Regions from separate parts of the Agrobacterium sp. K11 genome, predicted to be linked through region 2. Evidence: riboswitches for the same ligand, from Rfam matches in the RefSeq annotation. Region 2 holds a riboswitch; each other region holds the start of a gene.
What was found. Region 2 has a riboswitch for cobalamin ahead of AC5SEO_RS02545 (ABC transporter substrate-binding protein). Riboswitches for the same ligand answer to the same signal wherever they lie in the genome.

Region 1 (4,868 bases), on a different contig from region 2:
ATTTGGAAAAGCGCCCACCAAACGGGAAACTCATGTCTGTCAAATCGATCATCGCGACAGGTCTCATGACCTGCTTCACAACAGGAGTGGTCGCTGCTGGCGATGGGCGCACCGGTTCCGGATCAGTTCGCGACCGCCTTGCTGTGAGCTTGTGTGCGGGTCTCGTTGGGAAGATGGACGAATCCACCACCCCCTTCGTATTTCGGAGCTTTGAGCCTGCACTCGGCGGCAAAGCGCTTGATCCCGCTCTTTCAAATGCGGGTTTCACCTATGACAATGCCCTGGCGACGATTGCCCTTTTTTCCTGTGGCAACGATACCGAGGCAAAAAGGGTTGCCGATGCGCTTCTGCTCGCCGTCAACAACGATCGCTATTACAGCGATGGCCGCCTGCGCAACGCCTACCGTTCCGGCCCCGTTGCGAACGAAAATGATGCTATGCTTTTGCCCGGTTTCTGGAGTGAGGCCAGCAAGACGTGGGTCGAGGATGACTATCAGGTCGGCAGCGCAACGGGCAACCTGGCCTGGGCGGCACTTGCGCTTCTCACTGCCAGTGAACGATTAAGCAATCCGTCCTATGTGCAGGCAGCGACCAAACTCATGCGCTGGATCGATGCGCATACGGCGGGCGTCCGCGATATCGGCTACACAGGTGGCACATTCGGTCATGAGCCTGCACCGGCCAAACTCGAGTGGAAATCGACGGAACATAATCTCGATGTGTATGCCGTTGCGGGTTGGCTCGCCGAAATTGAGGGAGCGCGCGCCTGGCAGGCGATGCGGGACAAAACACGCAAATTTCTTGATGCGATGTGGAATGAGCAGCAGGGACGGTTTTACGTCGGCAGCCTACCCGGAAGCGACACACCCAACTCGAGCCAGTCCGGAATAGATTCCGAGCTCTGGCCCATTCTCGCCGTGCCGGAGTTTCGGGGCCGCAGTGGGCGTGTTCTGCATTGGGTTGATCGGCATTATGCGGTTGCGGGAGGTTTTGATTTTAACGACGATCGGGATGGTGTGTGGCTGGAAGGTACGGCCCAGGCCGCGCTGGCATTTCAGCAGGTCGGCGATGCCGAGCGGGCCGAGGCGCTGCTTGCCACCATTGCCGCACAAATATCTCCCGATAACCTGATCTACGCGACAGTCGGGGACGAACTGACGACCGGGCTGATGATCGGGCCGACCTCGACATTTGCCGACTTCAAATATTTCAGGTTGCCGCATGTCGGGGCTACTGCCTGGGCAATCCTTGCAGCGAAAGGCTGGAACCCTTTTCTTAGAAAAAGCGGTTGTATTCGTCTTTGTGAGGGATAATCGTTCGTCTCGGCGGCAGCAGAAGGATATTGCTCCAGGCCGTTGCGCCGGAGATTGAAAACTGGGACGCATGTCGCTGCTGAAAGCGGCGAAAAGCGTAAAACCGCAACGTTGACTGCCGACTGGCAGTTCCAGTGTTTCAAGCCTAACGGTACGATCAACGAAGCCGAATACCGCCCACTGCCAGACCTGTCAGATGCCCGGTGCGGATCGGAACTTCCTGTGCACCTTCAACGACATGCGGCGGTCCGAAGGACCGAGCACAGATTCGGCGATGCTGTCGCGGATACGCGTCCGTGATGTTATCGGCCCGCTATTTAAGGGTGCTTGCCTTCGCTCATTCGCTATTTAATTCAAACGCCGATCCCTTAAATAGCGCTGCGCCGGCACAGTAGGGCATGTCCGAATAGCATCCCAACCTCCAGCGGGGCCGCTTCGTTGAAACGCCTGTGGCAGCCGAAATCATGCGCGCCTCCGGTTTCACCAGGCTGCTCCCGCGCCAGGAACTGTTCGTGGTGTGGTCTGATCCTTTCAACTGCGTGGCGCGAGACGTCTACTATTTCCCGGAAGCTGTCATCACGCATGCTTACCTGCGCTTGTCGGAATCGAACCGACAGTCGACGATTCATCTTTAGTTTGCCACGGCCAGGTCCGCGTATGTAAGAATCGCCTGACAACGCCGAATGCAACCTACTCGGTCGGAACCGACAATGGAAACGTAGACTTAAGGACATAAAGATATCGTTATGTGATGTTGACCGATGACGTGGCTTACAATATGGTCGTCACGCCTAAGGTTCCCCAGTCGTTGCACGCAACGTGCCGGGGCTAAGAGGGAAGTCGGTGCTCCGTGTCATGCGGAAAAGCCGACGCTGCCCCCGCAACTGTAAGCGGCGAGCTGAAGTCCAATATGTCACTGGTTTACCCCGGGAAGACGGACGGAAGTGATGATCCGTGAGCCAGGAGACCTGCCTTTGGTGAAATAACGTCCACGGGCGGGGTGTCCCAGTGTGCCGTAGCAAAGGCTGCATTGTCGCGGCCCGTCTTGCTATGCGTCCGCAGACCCATGCCCCCCAACTTTATAGGGGCACAACATGTCTCAGACCTGCATTTTTACGATCACGAGCGTACCCTTCGATGAAACCTATCGTCCTTCAGAAAATACGCGCATCACCACCAATTTCGCCAATCTGGCCAGGGGCGAAAAGCGGCAGGAAAACCTGCGCAATGTCATGCGCATGATCGACAGCCGCTTCAACGCCCTCGCTCACTGGGATAATCCCAAATCGGACCGATACTCGGTCGAGTTGGAGATCATTTCGGTCGACATGAGCTTCGATGTCGCAGGTGAAAAATTTCCCCTCATCGAGATACTGAAGACGACGATCATCGATCACAAAACCAGTGAGCGTATCGACGGCATTGTGGGGAATAACTTCTCCTCCTATGTGCGAGACTACGACTTCAGCATTGTCCTGCCGGAGCATAACAAGAGCGTTCCTGCCTTCAGCATTCCGGCCGACTTCGGCGACCTGCATGGAAACCTGTTCAAGTCTTTTCTGCGGTCGGATGCCTACCGCTCGTACTTTCGCAAGCCGCCGGTCATTTGCATCAGCGCCTCGACCAGCAAGACCTATTACCGGACCGAAAATCATCACCCCGTGATGGGCGTCGAATACCGGCAGAATGGGTTCTCGTCCACCGACCAGTATTTCGGGAAAATGGGATTGCAGGTTCGCTACTTCATGCCTGCAGGCAGCGTTGCGCCGTTGGCCTTCTACTTTGTTGGGGACTTGCTGGGCGACTACTCCAATATTGAGCTAATCGGCGTCATCAGCACGATGGAAACGTTTCAGAGAATTTATCGCCCCGAAATCTACAATGCGAACGCAGCAGCCGGGACATTTTACCAGCCCAACCTGAAGCACCAGGACTATTCGCTGACCCGGGTCATTTACGATCGCGACGAACGAAATCGCTTGGCGGTGGATCAGGGTAAGTTCACCGAAAAACACTTCATCAAGCCATACCGCGCCGTCCTTGAGCAATTGTTTGCTCACCGCCCCGCCTGAGCATCACTTAGAAGAGGTCCCATCGTGAAGAAACTTCTCCCCACATCGACGGCTGGCAGCCTGCCGAAACCCTCCTGGCTTGCGCACCCCGAAAAACTGTGGTCGCCCTGGAAGCTGGAGGGCGAGGAATTACTGGAAGGCAAGAGAGATGCCCTGCGCCTTTCACTGGACGATCAGCAACAGGCCGGCATCGACATCGTCAGTGATGGCGAGCAAACACGCCAACATTTCGTCACGACTTTCATCGAGCACCTCGACGGGGTCGATTTTGCAAAACGCGAGACAGTCAGAATTCGCGATCGCTACGATGCGAGTGTCCCAACAGTCGTCGGCGCCGTGTCTCGCCAGAAGTCCGTGTTCGTCGAAGACGCCAAGTTTTTGCGCCAGCAGACCAAACAACCCATCAAATGGGCGTTGCCGGGTCCGATGACGATGATCGATACTCTCTTTGACGGCCATTATAAGAGCCGTGAAAAGCTTGCCTGGGAATTTGCCGGGATACTCAACGAGGAAGCAAAGGAATTGGAGGCTGCCGGCGTCGATATCATCCAGTTCGACGAACCTGCCTTCAACGTTTTCTTTGACGATGTGAATGACTGGGGTGTTGCCACTTTGGACAGGGCAATTGAAGGGCTGAAGTGCGAGACCGCCGTCCATATCTGCTACGGTTACGGCATAAAGGCCAATACGGATTGGAAAAAGACACTCGGGTCAGAATGGCGGCAGTATGAGGAAACTCTCCCCAAGCTGCAGAAATCCGGCATCGGTATGATCTCCCTCGAATGCCACAATTCTCATGTCCCAATGGATCTTCTGGAACTTGTTCGAGGTAAGAAAGTGATGGTCGGGGCCATCGATGTGGCAAGCAATACCATCGAAACCCCGGAGGAAGTCGCTGCAACGCTGCGCAAGGCGCTTAAGTTTGTCGACGCAGATAAACTTTGCCCCTGCACCAATTGCGGCATGGCCCCCCTGTCTCGTCGTGTGGCAAGAGACAAGCTGAATTCCTTGAGCGCAGGAGCTGAGATCGTCCGAAGAGAGCTCACTGTTTAGTTTTTTGATAGTCTGAACCTGCGGATGGCAGCCGTTCGCCGCCACCGCGCCCATCGCGACAAACGCTGGGAGACTTACGAATGGCTATAAGGTCACGGCGCGGATCATCCTGACAGCTTCGACGGATGTCCGCCTCTTGGCGCAAAGCTGCCAAGACGGCCTGTTCAAGCCGGCAATTCCGAAGAGCAGGTCGTCCCCAGATTAGAAAATTTACACATTCATTACCACCTCAACTGAGGATGTGATGGTTTTCATCCTTTCAAGGCGCACAACAAGTCGCTTGCCATGTAAGTCCGTCGCTATCCACCGTCCACGAACCCGTCTACGTCAAACGGGTGCTGCTTGCTTTGCACTACTGCACTCGATATTCGCGTGGCGCGACACCGAACTGGTTCCGAAACGATCGGCTAAAATGCGAGAGGTCATTGAA
Region 2 (4,868 bases):
CTTTCATCCGTGGTGACGACGGATTGCACCCCGAACACATCGGCGATGGTCGAAGAGGTGAGGACCTCGCGCGGTGGGCCGACAGCGATCATTTCACCGCGATGCATGATGGCGACGCGGTCGCAGAACATGGCGGCGTGATTGAGATCATGCAGCGCCGCCACAACCGTCAGTCCCTGCCTGCGCACCAGATCGAGCAGACCGATCTGGTGGCCGATATCGAGATGGTTGGTCGGTTCGTCCAGCAGCAGAATATGCGGCTCCTGCGCCAATGCGCGGGCAATGTGCAGGCGCTGGCGTTCGCCGCCGGAAAGGTGATGCCAGTTTCGCTCGGCCTTGTCCGCCATATCGACATTTCCGAGCGCCGCATCGACGATGGCGTCGTCCTTTGGCGACCATGCGGAAAGCGGGCCGAGATAGGGCGTGCGCCCCAGTTCCACGGCCTGTCGCGCGCTGATGCGCTCGGTGGTTTCGGCCTGCTGCTCCACAAAGGCCAGCCTGCGGGCAAGTTCGCGCCGCCCGAATGTGGCAAGCCGTTCCTCACCAAGCATGACATGACCCCGACGCGGCATGCGAATGCCGGCCAGCATGGAAAGCAACGTGCTTTTGCCCGAACCGTTCGGCCCGATGATACCCAGAAACTCGCCCGTGGCGACCTCCAGCGAAACACCGCGCACGATGTCGAGATTGCCGGCATGGAAATGCAGATCGTGGGCGGATAATTTCATGACCGGCCTCTCTTCTGCCCGAGAATAAAGGCGAAGGCGGGCGCGCCGACCAGCGCAGTGATCACGCCGATCGGCAGCACCTGCCCCGGAATGACGGTGCGCGAGAGGATATCTGCGATGATCATGAAAATTGCACCGGTCAGCGCCGTCACCGGCAGCAACATGCCGTGGCGAACGCCAACGAAGATACGCGCCGCATGCGGGATGACGAGACCGACGAAGCCGATAGAACCGACCAGCGACACCATGACTGCCGTCATGACCGCCGAAACCGAGATCAGCACCGCATAGACCCGGCGCACCGGAATACCGAGCGAAGCTGCTGCCTGACCGCCGAAAGCGAAAGCATCAAGCGCGCGTGCGTACCAGAGGCACACCCCAAGACCCGCAATACTGACCGGCAAAGCCAGCCAGACATCCGGCCAGCGCACGCCCGAAAGATTGCCCAGCAGCCAGAACATGATGCCGCGCGCCTGTTCGGCATTGGCGGATTTGGTGACGATGAACGACGTCATGGCGTTGAACAGTTGCGAACCGGCGACCCCCGCCAGGATGATGGCGCTGTTGCCGTGCCCTGCCCGCACCGCCAGAAGGCTGACAAGCGAAAAAGCCACAAAAGCCCCGATCAGGGCGCCAGCCGGCATCGTCAGGAACCCCGCCCCGAAGCCCAGAAGCGCCACGGCCACGGCCCCGGTTGAGGCGCCTGCGGAAATACCGAGGATATAGGGATCGGCGAGCGGGTTGCGCAGAAGTGATTGAAGCACCGCACCGGCCAGCGCCAGCGAGGCGCCACAGCACGCGGCAACGACGGCGCGGCTGAGGCGGTAACTCCAGACGATGCCCTCATCCAGCGGCTCCAGCGGATAACCCGCATGGAAGACACGATTGGCAATGGTCTTTGCCACCACGTCGAATGGAATGGCAGTCTCGCCGATGGCCGCACCGGCCATCAGCGCGACGAGCAGCAGGGCGAGTGCGGCAAAAGCCAGACCCGCCCTGCCGAGATTGACGGAAAGACCGTTCACTTGGCGAGACCGGCTGTGGAAATCGCCTCGGCCAGCGTTTCAATGCCTTCGATCGTGCGGATGGTCGGGTTCATCGCCTGCGCGTCCATTTCGAAGACATGGGCCGCCTTGACGGCGGGCATGATGCTGGCAACCGGATCGGTAGCGAGGAACTTGAGCTTGACGGCGACGTCATCGGCGGGGAAACGCCGGCGGTCCATCTTGCCGGCAACGATCACGGACGGATTGGCTTTGGCGATGGTTTCCCAGCCAACAGTCGGCCATTCCTCATCGCTTTCGATAACGTTCTTCAGCCCGAGCGCGGACATGATGTAACCCGGCGCACCATTGCGGCCCGCCACGTAAGGATCGATATCCAGCTCGGCGCTGGAGAACCAGAAGACTGCTGAAATCTTGCCATTCGCCGAAGCGATCTTGGCGCGGGCGGCTTCCTCACGCTTTTTCAGGTCGGCAACGACTTCCTCGCCGCGATCCTGCACGTTGAAAATTTTCGCAAGGTCGCGGACCTCTTGGTAGATCAGGTCCATGGTGAAAACGGACTTGCGCACGCCATCGCCGCCGCCGGAATTGTCCTTGCCCATGCAATCGGCAGGGGAGGTATAAACGGGAATACCGAGTTCGGCGAATTGCTCCGGTGTTCCGACAACGCCTTCGGGACCGATCTGCCACTGGAACTGCGTCGTCACGAGGTTTGGCCTCTTGCCAACCACCGCCTCGAAGCTCGGATCATTGTCGGCAAGCCGCTCCACCTTGTCATTGGCGTCTTCGTAACCCTTCAGAACCGGGCCGATCCACAGCGCCGTGCCCACCACCTTGTCGGCCACGCCGAGCAGATAGAGAACCTCGGTCGTGCTCTGGCCGACCGATACTGTGCGGGCGGGCGCCTGCTTGAAGGTGATTTCGTGGCCGCAGCTATTGATCGTCAGCGGATAGGTGGTTTCGGCAGCCTGAGCGGCACCGGCGGGCAAGGCCGCTAGTGCGACAGCCAGAAGACCGGCGGAAACCGGCAGGCGTTTGAAATGAAACATATGTTCTCCAGTCTAAATAAAGTGGCGTGATCCGCAGGCCGCGCGTCAAAACGCGTAGTGACAGAGCGACAACAAGTGTGGAGATGGAGAACGGGACTCTAAATACGTTTCCGCGGACGGAAAGGTCATAATCAGCTCCTCTTCCGGGCATCCCCGCCCGTAACGATGGTCAATATTATGACGGCAGGTCTCCTGGCTCGCGAATATGCGCCGTTCATCTGCCTTCCCGCACCTTGAAGGGTGCAGTGGCATGACGCTTTTCAGGCGTCACGAGGATGAACGGCAATCCGCTTACAGTTGCGGGGGCAGCCACGGCATTGGGCGATAGAAATCACCCGCACCATGTTCCCTATTAATCCCTTTGCCGTTCGGCTTCAGGAACCGTCGCTTTCTGACATAAGGGGCAAGCGCCGGGGCGTCAATTGCGATAGTGCCGCAGCTCAGCACAAAGACGGACCCGCCAACGCGAAAATTTTTGTAGCGCCGGAAGGCGCCGGTTGCGGTGCGTCTTTGGACATGGCGGTAAGGGTTTCAATCACCACCAGCCCGGATTGCGCAATAAAATCAATAAAGAGACTATTGTCGCCGATGGTGTCGAGGCGCACCAGCTCATCGTCCAGATCGGTAAAATGCCGCCTCACAAGCGCAATCGCATCCATGTCCGCACCCGCAACGACCGGACCGATAATGTGGCCCCGCCCCGCCGCACGGCGCAGCGCAAAAGCGGTAAGACGGTCTGCCTCAAACACACCGTAACCCGCATTCTGCGTCAAAAGTCGCTGCAAAACGTTCCGGCGCGAAACGCCAAAAGCCGCCCGGTCTAGTTCCACCACATCAGTCAGATGACCTGCGGATAACGGCTCTATTCGTTGTTTTCTGCCGGGCGGCGGTATCTCGAAAAGGCAATTCGCCCTTCCCCGGAACAGATATACTTTTTCCGTATCACCGGCAAAACCCAACCTTGAAAACAACCGCCGCGACGCTCCCGTCGCGTTCAACCGCAGGGAGACAGTGGGGAATTTCGCGACAAGTTTCTGCACAAGCCATGGTGCTACGCCCTGCCCCTGCAAACGGGGGGAAACAATGACCATGCCAAGCGTCGCAAACCCCTGATCATAGGGAAAGAGCATCGCGGTTGCGACAACACGGTCGATCTCATCGAGCGCAGCGAGACCCACGCCGCATTGCCGCAGAAAACACCATTCATTCGCGTGATATCGCCATCCGACGGCCATGGAGAGTGCATGCAGATGATCGGCAGCCACGTCCGCGATATCCACGGTCCGCAACTCGAAACTATCGACTTTGAGCAGGTCCATAACCAACGGCCCTCTTCCCCTACGGCTCACAACCTTCATCCGATCCCGGCCTAGCCCACGACATCCGACGGTAGCCGGTTACGCCAGCACGAATTTTCTGAAAGCACTGGAAGGTCACAACAATCTACCGAAATCATTCGCATTTCAGCAGATAAACGTCGCAGTCCATTCTAAGCTTTCGGGATGACAATCCGGTCAGCGGAGACGACCATTGAACGCAATCGAAATCCTTGAGCGTCTCGTCGGTTTCCCGTCGGTCGTTGGAACCGCCAATGGCGATATTGCCGGCTGGATCGCCGATTATCTTGAAAGCCACGGCGCGAAAGTATCGCTGCTTGCGGGACCGGAGGGCGACCGCGCCAATCTCTTCGCCACCTTCGGCCCGGCCGATCGCGCCGGCTATGTTTTGTCCGGCCATATGGATGTCGTACCCGCCAGCGAGCCGGAATGGTCTTCCGATCCCTTTACACTGCGGGCGGAAAATGATCGTCTCTACGGGCGCGGAACCACCGACATGAAGGGTTTCCTGGCCACGGTTCTCGCCGCGGCGCCTGCATTTTCGCGCACGGCGCTGAAACGTCCCGTGCATATCGCCTTTTCCTATGACGAGGAGGCGGGTTGCCGTGGCGTTCCGCACCTTCTCGCCAGATTGCCTGAACTGTGCGCCGCACCGGCCGGCGCAATTATCGGCGAACCGAGCAATTTGCGGGCGGTTCGTGCGCACAAGGGTAAAGCAGCAGCTCGCATTACCATCCGTGGTCGTTCCGG
Region 3 (4,868 bases), on a different contig from region 2:
CTTGGCACGGCTCTTCCCGCCCATATCCTGTCGCCCAGCGTCACCTCGCGCGGCGTTGTCAACATGGCGGCCTTTGCCGTCGTGCAGGCATCGCACCCTTCGGTGTGATGAAGGCGTATTAACGCAGTTTTGAACATGCTGTTGCCGCATTGCGGCAACAGCTTATGTTATCTTCCTGAAACACGGATTTCCCGAAGCATAACACCCTCGCCACCGGCCGGGGACATCGAACGGATCGCACCATTGACCCGGCGCCGCAGCATTATCGGCCTCCTGCTTCCCCTTGTTTTCATCGCCCCGGCCGCTGCTTTCGCGGATCAGGTCTGCGATACGCTTTATGCGCAGCTGCGCGAACCGCCGCGTGTCATCGGCAACACCGCCGAGGTACGGCGTTACGCCAATGCGCTCACCCGCCAGAACATCGAGATCCGCAGGATCAGGAACGATCTGCGCCGTTACGGCTGTTCATCCGCAAGCGTCACCGTTTATGGCAGCCCGAATGCCGAACTCTGCGCAGAGATCAGCGACGCGATGGCGGATGCGCAGAGCGAACGCGATGCCATCATCCGTGACCGCGACTATGCCATGGCGGCCCAGGGCAGCGATGATAGCGACATCAGACGCCAGCGCATTCTCGCCGCACTCGACGCCAATGGCTGCAGCGCCATTCCGGAAACGGAAGCGCGCCAGCCGACGGCACCCGATGTGACACGTTACCCCGACGCCTTCGGCGAACAGAGCAATCCGCCGGGACAGGCAGGGCTTTCGCCCTACCCCAATGCCGCTGCTGAAGGCGGGCTCAGGACGCTGTGCGTGCGCACCTGCGACGGCTCGTTCTTCCCCATCGCTTCCAATGCCTCGCCGCTCGATTTCCGTGCGCAGGCCGAACAATGCCAGAAAATGTGTCCGGGTACGCAGACGGAGCTTTATTTCCACTCCATGACGGAGCAGGAAACGGCTGACATGGTCTCGGCTGAAACAGGAAAGCCCTATAAGGACCTGCCGACCGCCTTTGCCTATCGAAATGCCTCAACCAAAGCCCCAGGCTGCGCCTGCAACATGGCCGCCTATCACGAGGAGATGAAGCAGCAGGAGGCTGCGCGGCCGGAAGCTGAGAAACCCTATTCAAGCATCACGACCATTCCATCACCGCAAGGTGACACCTCCAAAAAACCCACCGAACTGCAGCAGGCCGCAAAGCCGCCGGAACAACCGGTTCCGGAACGCGACTATGACCCGAACAACAGCAGGGTCCGCGTCATCGGCCCTAAATTCCTGCCCGACCAGACAGGCCGGATCGACCTGAAGAACCCGGCGCTGAAGGGCATTCAGCCGCAGCAATAGCTCCCATCAGGCACACGGTATGGAGTTGGCAACGCTCTGTCTCACTCACAAGACGGTCGCGTCTTCTCTTTACCGTCCACCCCAGCGATTGCGAAACACCAGCTCCTCCAGCGGCACGCGCTGGCGCCACCCCTTCACCGCCAGTTCCGGCTCGGTATAAAGTGTATCGACGCGGCCGAGGCATAGCCAGGCGACGATCTCGATGTGGTCGGGAATCTCGAGAATGGTGCGAATGTCGCTATCGTGGAAAATGCTGACCCAGCCGACGCCGATGCCTTCGGCGCGCGCTGCAAGCCAGAGGTTCTGGATGGCGCAGACGGTGGAATAGACATCGGTGCGCGGATTGTGGGTACGGCCCAGCACCACCTTGCCGCCACGCGTCGGATCGCAGGTGACGCAGATGCTGAGCGGCGCCTTGCGGATGCCCTCAAGCTTGAGGCTGCGGTAAAGCGCCTGCTGCTCCCCCTCGAACATCGCCGCCGCCTCGCCATTGGCGCGGCTGAAGGCAACCCAGGCTGCCTGCCTGACCGCACCGTCAGTGACGAGCGTGAAATTCCACGGCTGCATGAAACCGACCGAGGGCGCGGAATGCGCCGCCTTCAGCAGGCGCTCGACCACATCTTCCGGCAATGGATCCGGAAGGAACTGGTCGCGCACATCACGGCGGGTTTCGATGGCACGGTAGATCGCCTCTCGCTCCCCCTCGGAAAACGGGTAGGCGGGCGAAAGCGCGTGATCGAATGCATTTGCGTCGAGCGAACTGGTCGCGAGTGGATCGGTCGGCATCGTCTATCCCCAACAATGCTGGCGCGCCGCCACGAAAACCGGCTCCGGTTTTCGCCTGCACGACGCGCTGCTGCAACAACCTGCCGCCGTCCACGCGGTCTGGTCTATCCTGTCAGGCCGGTCTTCTGACTCGGCTTCATCCGCCCACTTTCGCCTTCCCGAATGGATTCAGTGGCATCAAGAAAAAGGGCATCCGCCTCACAGCGCTGGGCACGTTCCGGTCTTGCACCGGATTCCCGATTCTCCCGCCCTAAAGGGCAGGCACCTGACGAAGAAGCTTATGAGCAACAAAGATTGCAAATACAAGTATCTTGCGCAGCGATGCGGCAATGTGACCGTGGCCACCTCACCGGCGTATTGCGGCCTTCAGCCGCCGCGCAGACGCGCGCCAGCTGAAGCACTCCCTACCGCATCACCCAACAGGAAAATACCGCACATAAGCGAACTCATCCCCGTCCGGTGACCAGTTGGGGGAATTCATCGTTCCCTGCCCGCCGAAAAGGTCAAACAGCGTTTCGGCATTGCCGCCATCCATATCCATCAGCCGCACGCGCACGTTGAGGTCGCGCGGATGGTCGAAGACATCGGCGTCGTAGGAGACGAAGACGACCTTGTCACCGCTGGGGGACGGATGCGGGAACCAGTCGCCATAGGCGCTGTCGGTGATACGCTCGACGGCCGAGCCATCCACCCGCACGCGCCAGATCTGCATCTGGCCGGTGCGGCTGGAGTTGAAATAGATCCATTCTCCATCCGGCGAATAATCCGGCCCGTCATTGCGGCCCTCACCATGGGTAAGGCGTGTCTCAACACCGCTGTCTATGTCCATGGAATAAATATCGAAAACCTGATCGCGAATGCCGCAATAGGCGAAACCTTTCCCGTCCGGCGACCAGCCGTGCCAGTAGGACGGAAGGTTCTTAGTCATCAGACGCGGCGTTCCGCCCGTCGAAGGCAGCAGATAGATGGCACTCTTGCCGAACTCCACCTTGTCGGAAATGGCATAAAGCGAACCGTCAGGCGAAATGCCGTGGTCATTGTTGCAGATTGTCGCAAAGCCGGTATCGACCTTTTCCGGCGAAGGGTCGCCGGCAAGTGACAGGCGATAAAGCAGACCGTCGCAGTTCAGAAGCAGGTATTTCCCGTCCGGCGACCAGTTCGGAGCCTCGAACAGCTCCGGCGTCTGCCAGACCACCCGCATCTGCCGAGTGCGGATGTTGAAGATTTCGATGGAACTGCGCATGCTGCCTCCCGGGCCTGTCGATCGTCTGGCGTGGAGCGTTGAATGGCACAAACATTCCGTTTGCATCCGCCACCGCCGTGATTATGATCCTATTGCCGCAGGCACCGCCCTGCAAATTCAAATAGGAAAAAACAGCAGCGTTCCGGCACCGCCCGCTCCCCTGCCCGTTTCTCCCAGATCCGAGGTTCCGCGATGAACACCATCGCCGATCACGGCATCCGCTTCGGTCGGATCGCCGCAATGCTTCCTGTCAAGAATATCGAGAAGGCCCATGACTTTTATGTCCGTGTGCTGGGCTTCGAAAAGACCTTCGAAAACGGCAACCCTGTCGGTTTCATGATCCTGAAACAAGGTAATGCCGAGTTGCACCTGACATTGCAGTCGACGCACAAACCGGCCCCCTTCAATGTGGCGCATATGCTGGTCAGCGACGCCGGCGCGCTGCACGCGCTTTGCAAAAGCCACGGGCTTCGCATCATCAAAAGTCTGCAGGACAAGGATTATGGCCTGCGGGCCTTCGTTTTCGAAGACCCGGATGGTAACCGCATCGATGTGGGGCAGGTTATTTAACGAGATAGGGAGACGGCGCGGCGTGTCCGCGCCGTTGGAGGAAAAGGATGCTTCTTCGCCATCGATATATGGCGAAGCCGCAGCATCCGCACTCCGTCACCCCGAACTAGATTCGGGGTCCAGCAAGCTCCCCCATGCCCTCCTTCGACTACCTGTCCCTGAAACGGTTGGTAATCGGATAACGGCGATCGCGGCCGAAGTTCTTCTTGGTGATCTTCACCCCGGGCGCGGATTGGCGGCGTTTGTATTCGGCGAGATAGAGCAGATGCTCGATCCGGTGCACCGTCGCGATATCATGGCCACGCGCGAGGATTTCCTCGACCGACATTTCCTTTTCCACCAGGCACTCCAGAATATCGTCCAGCACCGGATAGGGCGGCAGCGAATCCTGGTCTGTCTGGTTGGGTCGCAATTCGGCGGATGGCGCCTTGGAGATGATATTGGCGGGGATCACTTCGCCGGATGGCCCGAGCGCGCCCGGCGGCACATGGGAATTGCGCCAGCTGGAGATGGCGTAGACCTGCATCTTGTAGAGGTCCTTGATGGGATTGAAACCGCCATTCATGTCGCCATAAAGCGTCGCATACCCCACCGACATTTCCGACTTGTTGCCTGTTGTCACCACCATCGAGCCGAACTTGTTGGAAACGGCCATGAGAATGGTGCCGCGTGTACGGCTCTGCAGGTTTTCTTCGGTAATGCCTTCTTCCGTGCCTTCGAACATTTCCGAAAGCGCCGAAAGGAACCCATCCACCGGTTCGGCAATGGGCACGATATCGTAACGGCAGCCAAGCGCCCTGGCGCAATCGGCTGCGTCCTTTAGCGAATCCTCGGAGGTGTAACGATAGGGCAGCATGATGCAGCGCACCCGTTCTTCGCCCAGCGCATCAACAGCGAGCGCAGCGCAGATCGCCGAATCGATACC
Region 4 (4,868 bases), on a different contig from region 2:
CTAGAGCATCCGGTTCGTTCTTGTCCCGGCTGCTCTTGAGAATATGGAGAAGGCAATGCTGTCCATCGGTGAATTGTCCAAACGTACCGGCGTGAAGGTTCCGACGATCCGCTATTATGAGCAGATGGGCCTCATCCGCGAGGCAGACCGCTCGGAAGGCAACCAGCGCCGTTACGAAAAATCCGATCTCGAAAGGCTGGCTTTCATCCGCCATGCCCGCGATATCGGGCTCAATATCGACGCCATCAGAGAATTGATCGCGCTCAGCCAGCACCGGCAAATGCCGTGCGAGGGTGCGGACCGCATTGCCGCCGAACACCTCGCCCATGTGCGCGAAAAAATCAGCAGCCTCAAGAAGCTCGAGCATGAGCTGGAACGTATCGTCTCCCATTGCCATGGTCATTCGATCGAGGATTGTTACGTCATCCGCGCACTTTCCGACCATGGCATGTGCGAAGGGGAGCATTGAGGCTGAAGAGCAGGCTTGACAGATTTCAGATTCGAGCGCATTGCATGGACATGATCAACGAACGCGCACCCATCTCCTGCTCGTACTTTTGGGCCTACCTGTAAAGGGCGGCTCGACAGATCATTTTGTCAACAAGCCGCCGTCAGGCGGCTTTGTTGTTTTTCAAGCGTCCGGACGGCACCGATAAAACCGAAGGACCAGAAAAATGACCGAAGACAGTTCCCTTACATTGGAAAGACCGCCCGTCGTCATCATTCGTGGCGCACGCAAGACCGATTTGCCTGAGCTCAATGAGATGATCACCCTGCTTGCCACCTTTCATGGCGATGCGGCGGCGATTACGCCGGCGAAACTGGAACGCGACCTGTTCGGCCCGCTTCCCTGGGTGCATGGGCTGGTGGCGGAAGCCGACGGCGCATTGATCGGTTACGCCCTGATGCTGCCGCTCTACAGGGCGCAGGAAGGCCGCCGCGGGCTTGAGCTGCACCATCTTTTCGTGCGTGACGGTCACCGCGGCCATGGCACCGGCCAGCACCTGGTTTCCCGCGCCCGCGATATCGCCAAGCGCCTCGGTTGCGACTATCTTTCCGTCAGCGCCACGACCGGCAATGTCGCCGCGCATCGTTTCTACGAAAGCATGGATTTCGCGCCGCGCCCGGTCACCGGCATGCGCTACATGCAGTCTATCGCCTGATTGCAACCTTTGGAGACGGTCATGACACGGATTGCCATTGCGCTTGCGCAGGATTTTGCGGACTGGGAACCGGCGCTGCTTGCCGCCGCCGCGCGCGGCTATCTCGGCGTCGAGATCGTTTACGCAACCCCGGACGGCCGGCCCGTGGTTTCAATGGGCGGGCTCAACGTTACGCCCGACACATCCTATGATGCACTTGATCCTGCTAACATCGATGCGCTCGTCATTCCCGGCGGCCTCAGTTGGGAAAAGGGAACGGCTGTCGATCTTGGCGGGCTGGTACAGCGGTTTCGCGAGAAGGGCCGGTTGGTTGCCGGCATCTGCGCGGCTGCCAGCGCGCTTGCAGGCACGGGCGCCCTTGATGACGTCGCCCATACCGGCAATTCGCTCGCCTCTCACAAGGCCTATCCGTCCTATCGCGGCGAAGCGCTCTATCGCGACCAGCCGAAGGCGGTCAGCGATGGCGGCATCGTAACCGCAGCCGGCAGTGCACCCGTCAGTTTCGCAGTGGAAATTCTGAAACACCTCGGCCTCTTTGGTCCGGAAGCCGAGGCGGAACTTCAGGTTTTTGCGGCGGAGCACCGGTGAGGCTCACCTTGGCATCGAGAGTTTTGCGGATCCTCTCATCGTCATTCCTGTGCTTGTCACAGGAATGAGGGTGGTGGAGAAGTTAAGCCGCGAGACCATCACAAATCACCCCCGATCAAGCACCCGGCAGACACGGGGCGCGACATCCCCGCCCTCCCCCGCAATCGCACGGCGGATATCGCGGCTGTTGAGATGCAGACTGCGACCGGCCGGCAAAGCCGAGCGTTTTATCTTGGCAAGGGCTGCGGCCGTAAAGGCAGCCTCATTCTCATGAAAATAGGCGAGCGCCGCTTCCCGTTCCGGGCTGACGCCAAGGACTGCCTTGAAAGCAAGGCGATGCACGGCGCAGAAAGCGCCGTGACCGGGAACGGCAAAACGCAGCGCATCGAGTTCCTCACTCCATTCGGCTGCGCCCTGCATGGTTTCAAGCCTGCTGGAAGCGCTTCAGGAAAAACGCGCTCAATGTTCCGAGCAAGGCCCAGAAGACAAAGCTGGTCACGGTGGCGGCGACGATGAACTGTCGTTCCAGCGGCAGCGGTGCCAGCGCATGTTCACCTTCCGGCGGCAGGGGCGCGCCCACCACATGTGGAGCAACGATCAACACCAGTGCGAGCACGATTGCCCAGGGTTCGCGGCGGAATGCGATCAGCGCAATGCCGCCTGCGGTCGCCGCAACCGTCGAAAGCCACCAGATTTGACGCGCCTCAAGCGCGGCCGCCGGGCTGCCCGGCAGTTCCGGCGGCAGGCCGATCATCGGCGCAAGCATGACGGCGGCAAAACCGGCCACACCCCACAAAAGGCCTTCGCGCCAGCCGGCATCGGTGCCGCGCAGCGAGATGAGGCCGGTCAGCACCAGCGCATAACCGATGGCGGTCAGCACGTTGGCGGCGACCGTATAGGCGGTGCGCTCGAAGCCGTCGGCCGGAGACCAGGCTTCCTCGTTATGTTCGTGCGCGGGAACGGCAGCGCCGGTCGTGGCCGGAGCATCATGGCTGTGGGGCGCTTCGCCACCGGCATTTTCATAGGTTTCCGCCTTCAGGATCAGCGGCGTGGTGCCGAAAGCCTGCATGGCCGAAACGGCGAAGCCGCCAACGATGCCGACGAGGACGGCAGTAAAAACGATATTGCGAAAGAACGACATGCTTTTTCCCCTCAATGGCAAGGGAAAGCATTGGCATGACGCGTGTCATGCGCGGCGTTGTGAACGGCTTCCACATGCGAAAAGCCGACAAAACCGACGACGAACAGACCAAGCACGATCGCCGTCAGCGATTGCGCGAAGCTGCCCGTTTTTGCTGAAACGGCGGCATTTGCCGTATTCTGGTTGATGGACATGGTGACCCCTCTTACGGCGCGACCCCGCGCCTTTAGACGCGGCGGAACGGCAAACGCCGTGCAGCCGCATGCGATACACTTCACCACGGGGATACGAGACTGACACAGGGCGGCACGTTCAAGCACCACCACCCTGAAATTCCGCTCTTCCGGACACCCCGCCGGCATGGACATTTCCGTGATGGCAGGTCTCCTGGCTTACGGGTCAAAACCTGAAACACCTTCCCGGCATTGCCCTCGCCCATATCCGGCGAGATGCTTACCAGTGGCATTTCGTTTCAGGCTCTCCGCTCACAGTTGCGGGGGCAGCCACGAATGAGGATGTCTCCCTATCGTGTTCCCTTTTCACCTTCCGGAACGCCCGGAAGGAACCATCACAGGATCGTTATCCGATGGGTGTGGGTGGGAGTCAATGGCAGGCCGGCGTGAGAATTGCGCGCCGCGGCTGGATGCCGGATCAAGTCCGGCATGACGGCAAAGGGCTACCGTGCCGGGATGGCCTTCAGATAGGCGGCGATCGCATTGCGGTCTTCGGCCGTCAGATGCGCCATATTCTGCTGCACCTTGACCATGGAGCCGCCGACGCTGTCGAATTCCGGGGTGAAGCCGGTTTCCAGATAGTTGGCAATATCGGCCGCCTCCCAGCTTCCGACGCTCTGCGAGCCGGGGGTGATATCGGGAATGCGGCCCTCGCCTTCGGGATTTGGACCACCGGCCAGCCATTTGCCATCGAGAAAACCGCCAAGCGCATTGCGCGGCGTGTGACATTCGCCGCAATGGCCCGGGCCTTCCACCAGATATTGGCCGCGCAGCAATTCGGCATTGGCATCGGCAAGCTCGACGCGGGGTGGCGCGGATGTATCGAAATAGAGGAATTTCCAGCCGCCCAATGCCATGCGCATGTTGAAGGGGAACGGCAGTTCGTGATCCGGCGCGTCATTCTGGCTGGCGGGCAGAACCCGCAAATAACCGAAGAGATCGTTGATGTCCTTCTGCGTCATGCGGGCATAGGAGGCGTAAGGGAAGGACGGGTAGAGATGTTCGCCGTTCTTGCCGACGCCGCGCGTCATCGCATCGCCGAATTCCGAAAGCGTCCAGCCGCCAATGCCATGCTGCGGATCGGAGGAAATATTGGGCACATGGAAGGTGCCGAAGGGGCTTTTCAACGCTTGCCCGCCCGAAAGCGTCAAAAGCGCATCGCCCTTGGCATCTGGTGCCGCATGGCAACTTGCGCAGCCGCCCGCCCAGAACAGCGTTTCGCCATTGGCAAGGTCCGGCTCGCCAAGGCTCACCCAGTGGCTGGGTGCCTGACGCACAGGCGCGGTCACCCAGGCGAAAATGCCGAAACCGGCAATGGCCGCCACCGCGATCCCGCCCGCGAGCTTCGTCCAAATGGAGGCCATGACCCCTCTCCCCATTATCACCTGATGAGATCAGGCGTCATTCCCGCTGAAAAAAACGCCGCCGGGAAGCGGCGTTCTTATTAGGATCACTTCTTCAGACGGTAGGTCTGGTGGCACGCACCACAATCGGCACCGAGGGTCTGCATGGCGGCGGTGACGCCTGCCTGATCGGCGGGAAGGCTGGCGAGGACCTTGTCCGCATCGGCACCGAGCTTGGCGGCCTTGGACTTGAAGTCATCGAAATTTTCCCAGATCGCGGGTGCCGCAGCACTGCCGGTCTCGCTGCCCGGGGGAAACTGGTCGGGGAAAGCCTTGGCGTTGGTGCTGATGGTCGTCACGGCAGCCTTTACGGCTTCGGCGTCATAAGGCTTCTGGCCCT

Region 1: another riboswitch for cobalamin. It lies ahead of AC5SEO_RS19120 (DUF1852 domain-containing protein); the one in region 2 lies ahead of AC5SEO_RS02545 (ABC transporter substrate-binding protein).
Region 3: another riboswitch for cobalamin. It lies ahead of bluB (5,6-dimethylbenzimidazole synthase); the one in region 2 lies ahead of AC5SEO_RS02545 (ABC transporter substrate-binding protein).
Region 4: another riboswitch for cobalamin. It lies ahead of AC5SEO_RS05875 (CbtB domain-containing protein); the one in region 2 lies ahead of AC5SEO_RS02545 (ABC transporter substrate-binding protein).

Annotation. Positions count from the first base shown of each region.
Region 1 covers NZ_JCAHRB010000010.1:159,463-164,330, reverse strand. Annotated here, with positions in the region: gene AC5SEO_RS19125 (hypothetical protein) at 33-1,313, shown strand; cobalamin riboswitch at 2,091-2,303, shown strand; gene AC5SEO_RS19120 (DUF1852 domain-containing protein) at 2,408-3,385, shown strand; gene AC5SEO_RS19115 (methionine synthase) at 3,410-4,438, shown strand; gene AC5SEO_RS19110 (helix-turn-helix domain-containing protein) at 4,791-4,868, opposite strand, start outside.
Region 2 covers NZ_JCAHRB010000002.1:178,250-183,117, reverse strand. Annotated here, with positions in the region: gene AC5SEO_RS02555 (ABC transporter ATP-binding protein) at 1-728, opposite strand, end outside; gene AC5SEO_RS02550 (FecCD family ABC transporter permease) at 725-1,753, opposite strand; gene AC5SEO_RS02545 (ABC transporter substrate-binding protein) at 1,750-2,781, opposite strand; cobalamin riboswitch at 2,947-3,182, opposite strand; gene AC5SEO_RS02540 (GNAT family N-acetyltransferase) at 3,222-4,100, opposite strand; gene argE (acetylornithine deacetylase) at 4,312-4,868, shown strand, end outside.
Region 3 covers NZ_JCAHRB010000011.1:149,446-154,313, reverse strand. Annotated here, with positions in the region: gene AC5SEO_RS20590 (NADP-dependent malic enzyme) at 1-108, shown strand, start outside; gene AC5SEO_RS20585 (DUF2865 domain-containing protein) at 244-1,344, shown strand; gene bluB (5,6-dimethylbenzimidazole synthase) at 1,414-2,130, opposite strand; cobalamin riboswitch at 2,229-2,414, opposite strand; gene AC5SEO_RS20575 (TolB family protein) at 2,543-3,373, opposite strand; gene AC5SEO_RS20570 (VOC family protein) at 3,566-3,943, shown strand; gene AC5SEO_RS20565 (NAD+ synthase) at 4,092-4,868, opposite strand, start outside.
Region 4 covers NZ_JCAHRB010000003.1:138,575-143,442, forward strand. Annotated here, with positions in the region: gene AC5SEO_RS05850 (MerR family transcriptional regulator) at 56-469, shown strand; gene AC5SEO_RS05855 (GNAT family N-acetyltransferase) at 675-1,163, shown strand; gene AC5SEO_RS05860 (type 1 glutamine amidotransferase family protein) at 1,185-1,751, shown strand; gene AC5SEO_RS05865 (hypothetical protein) at 1,857-2,171, opposite strand; gene AC5SEO_RS05870 (CbtA family protein) at 2,176-2,892, opposite strand; gene AC5SEO_RS05875 (CbtB domain-containing protein) at 2,904-3,086, opposite strand; cobalamin riboswitch at 3,253-3,477, opposite strand; gene AC5SEO_RS05880 (c-type cytochrome) at 3,569-4,489, opposite strand; gene AC5SEO_RS05885 (c-type cytochrome) at 4,576-4,868, opposite strand, start outside.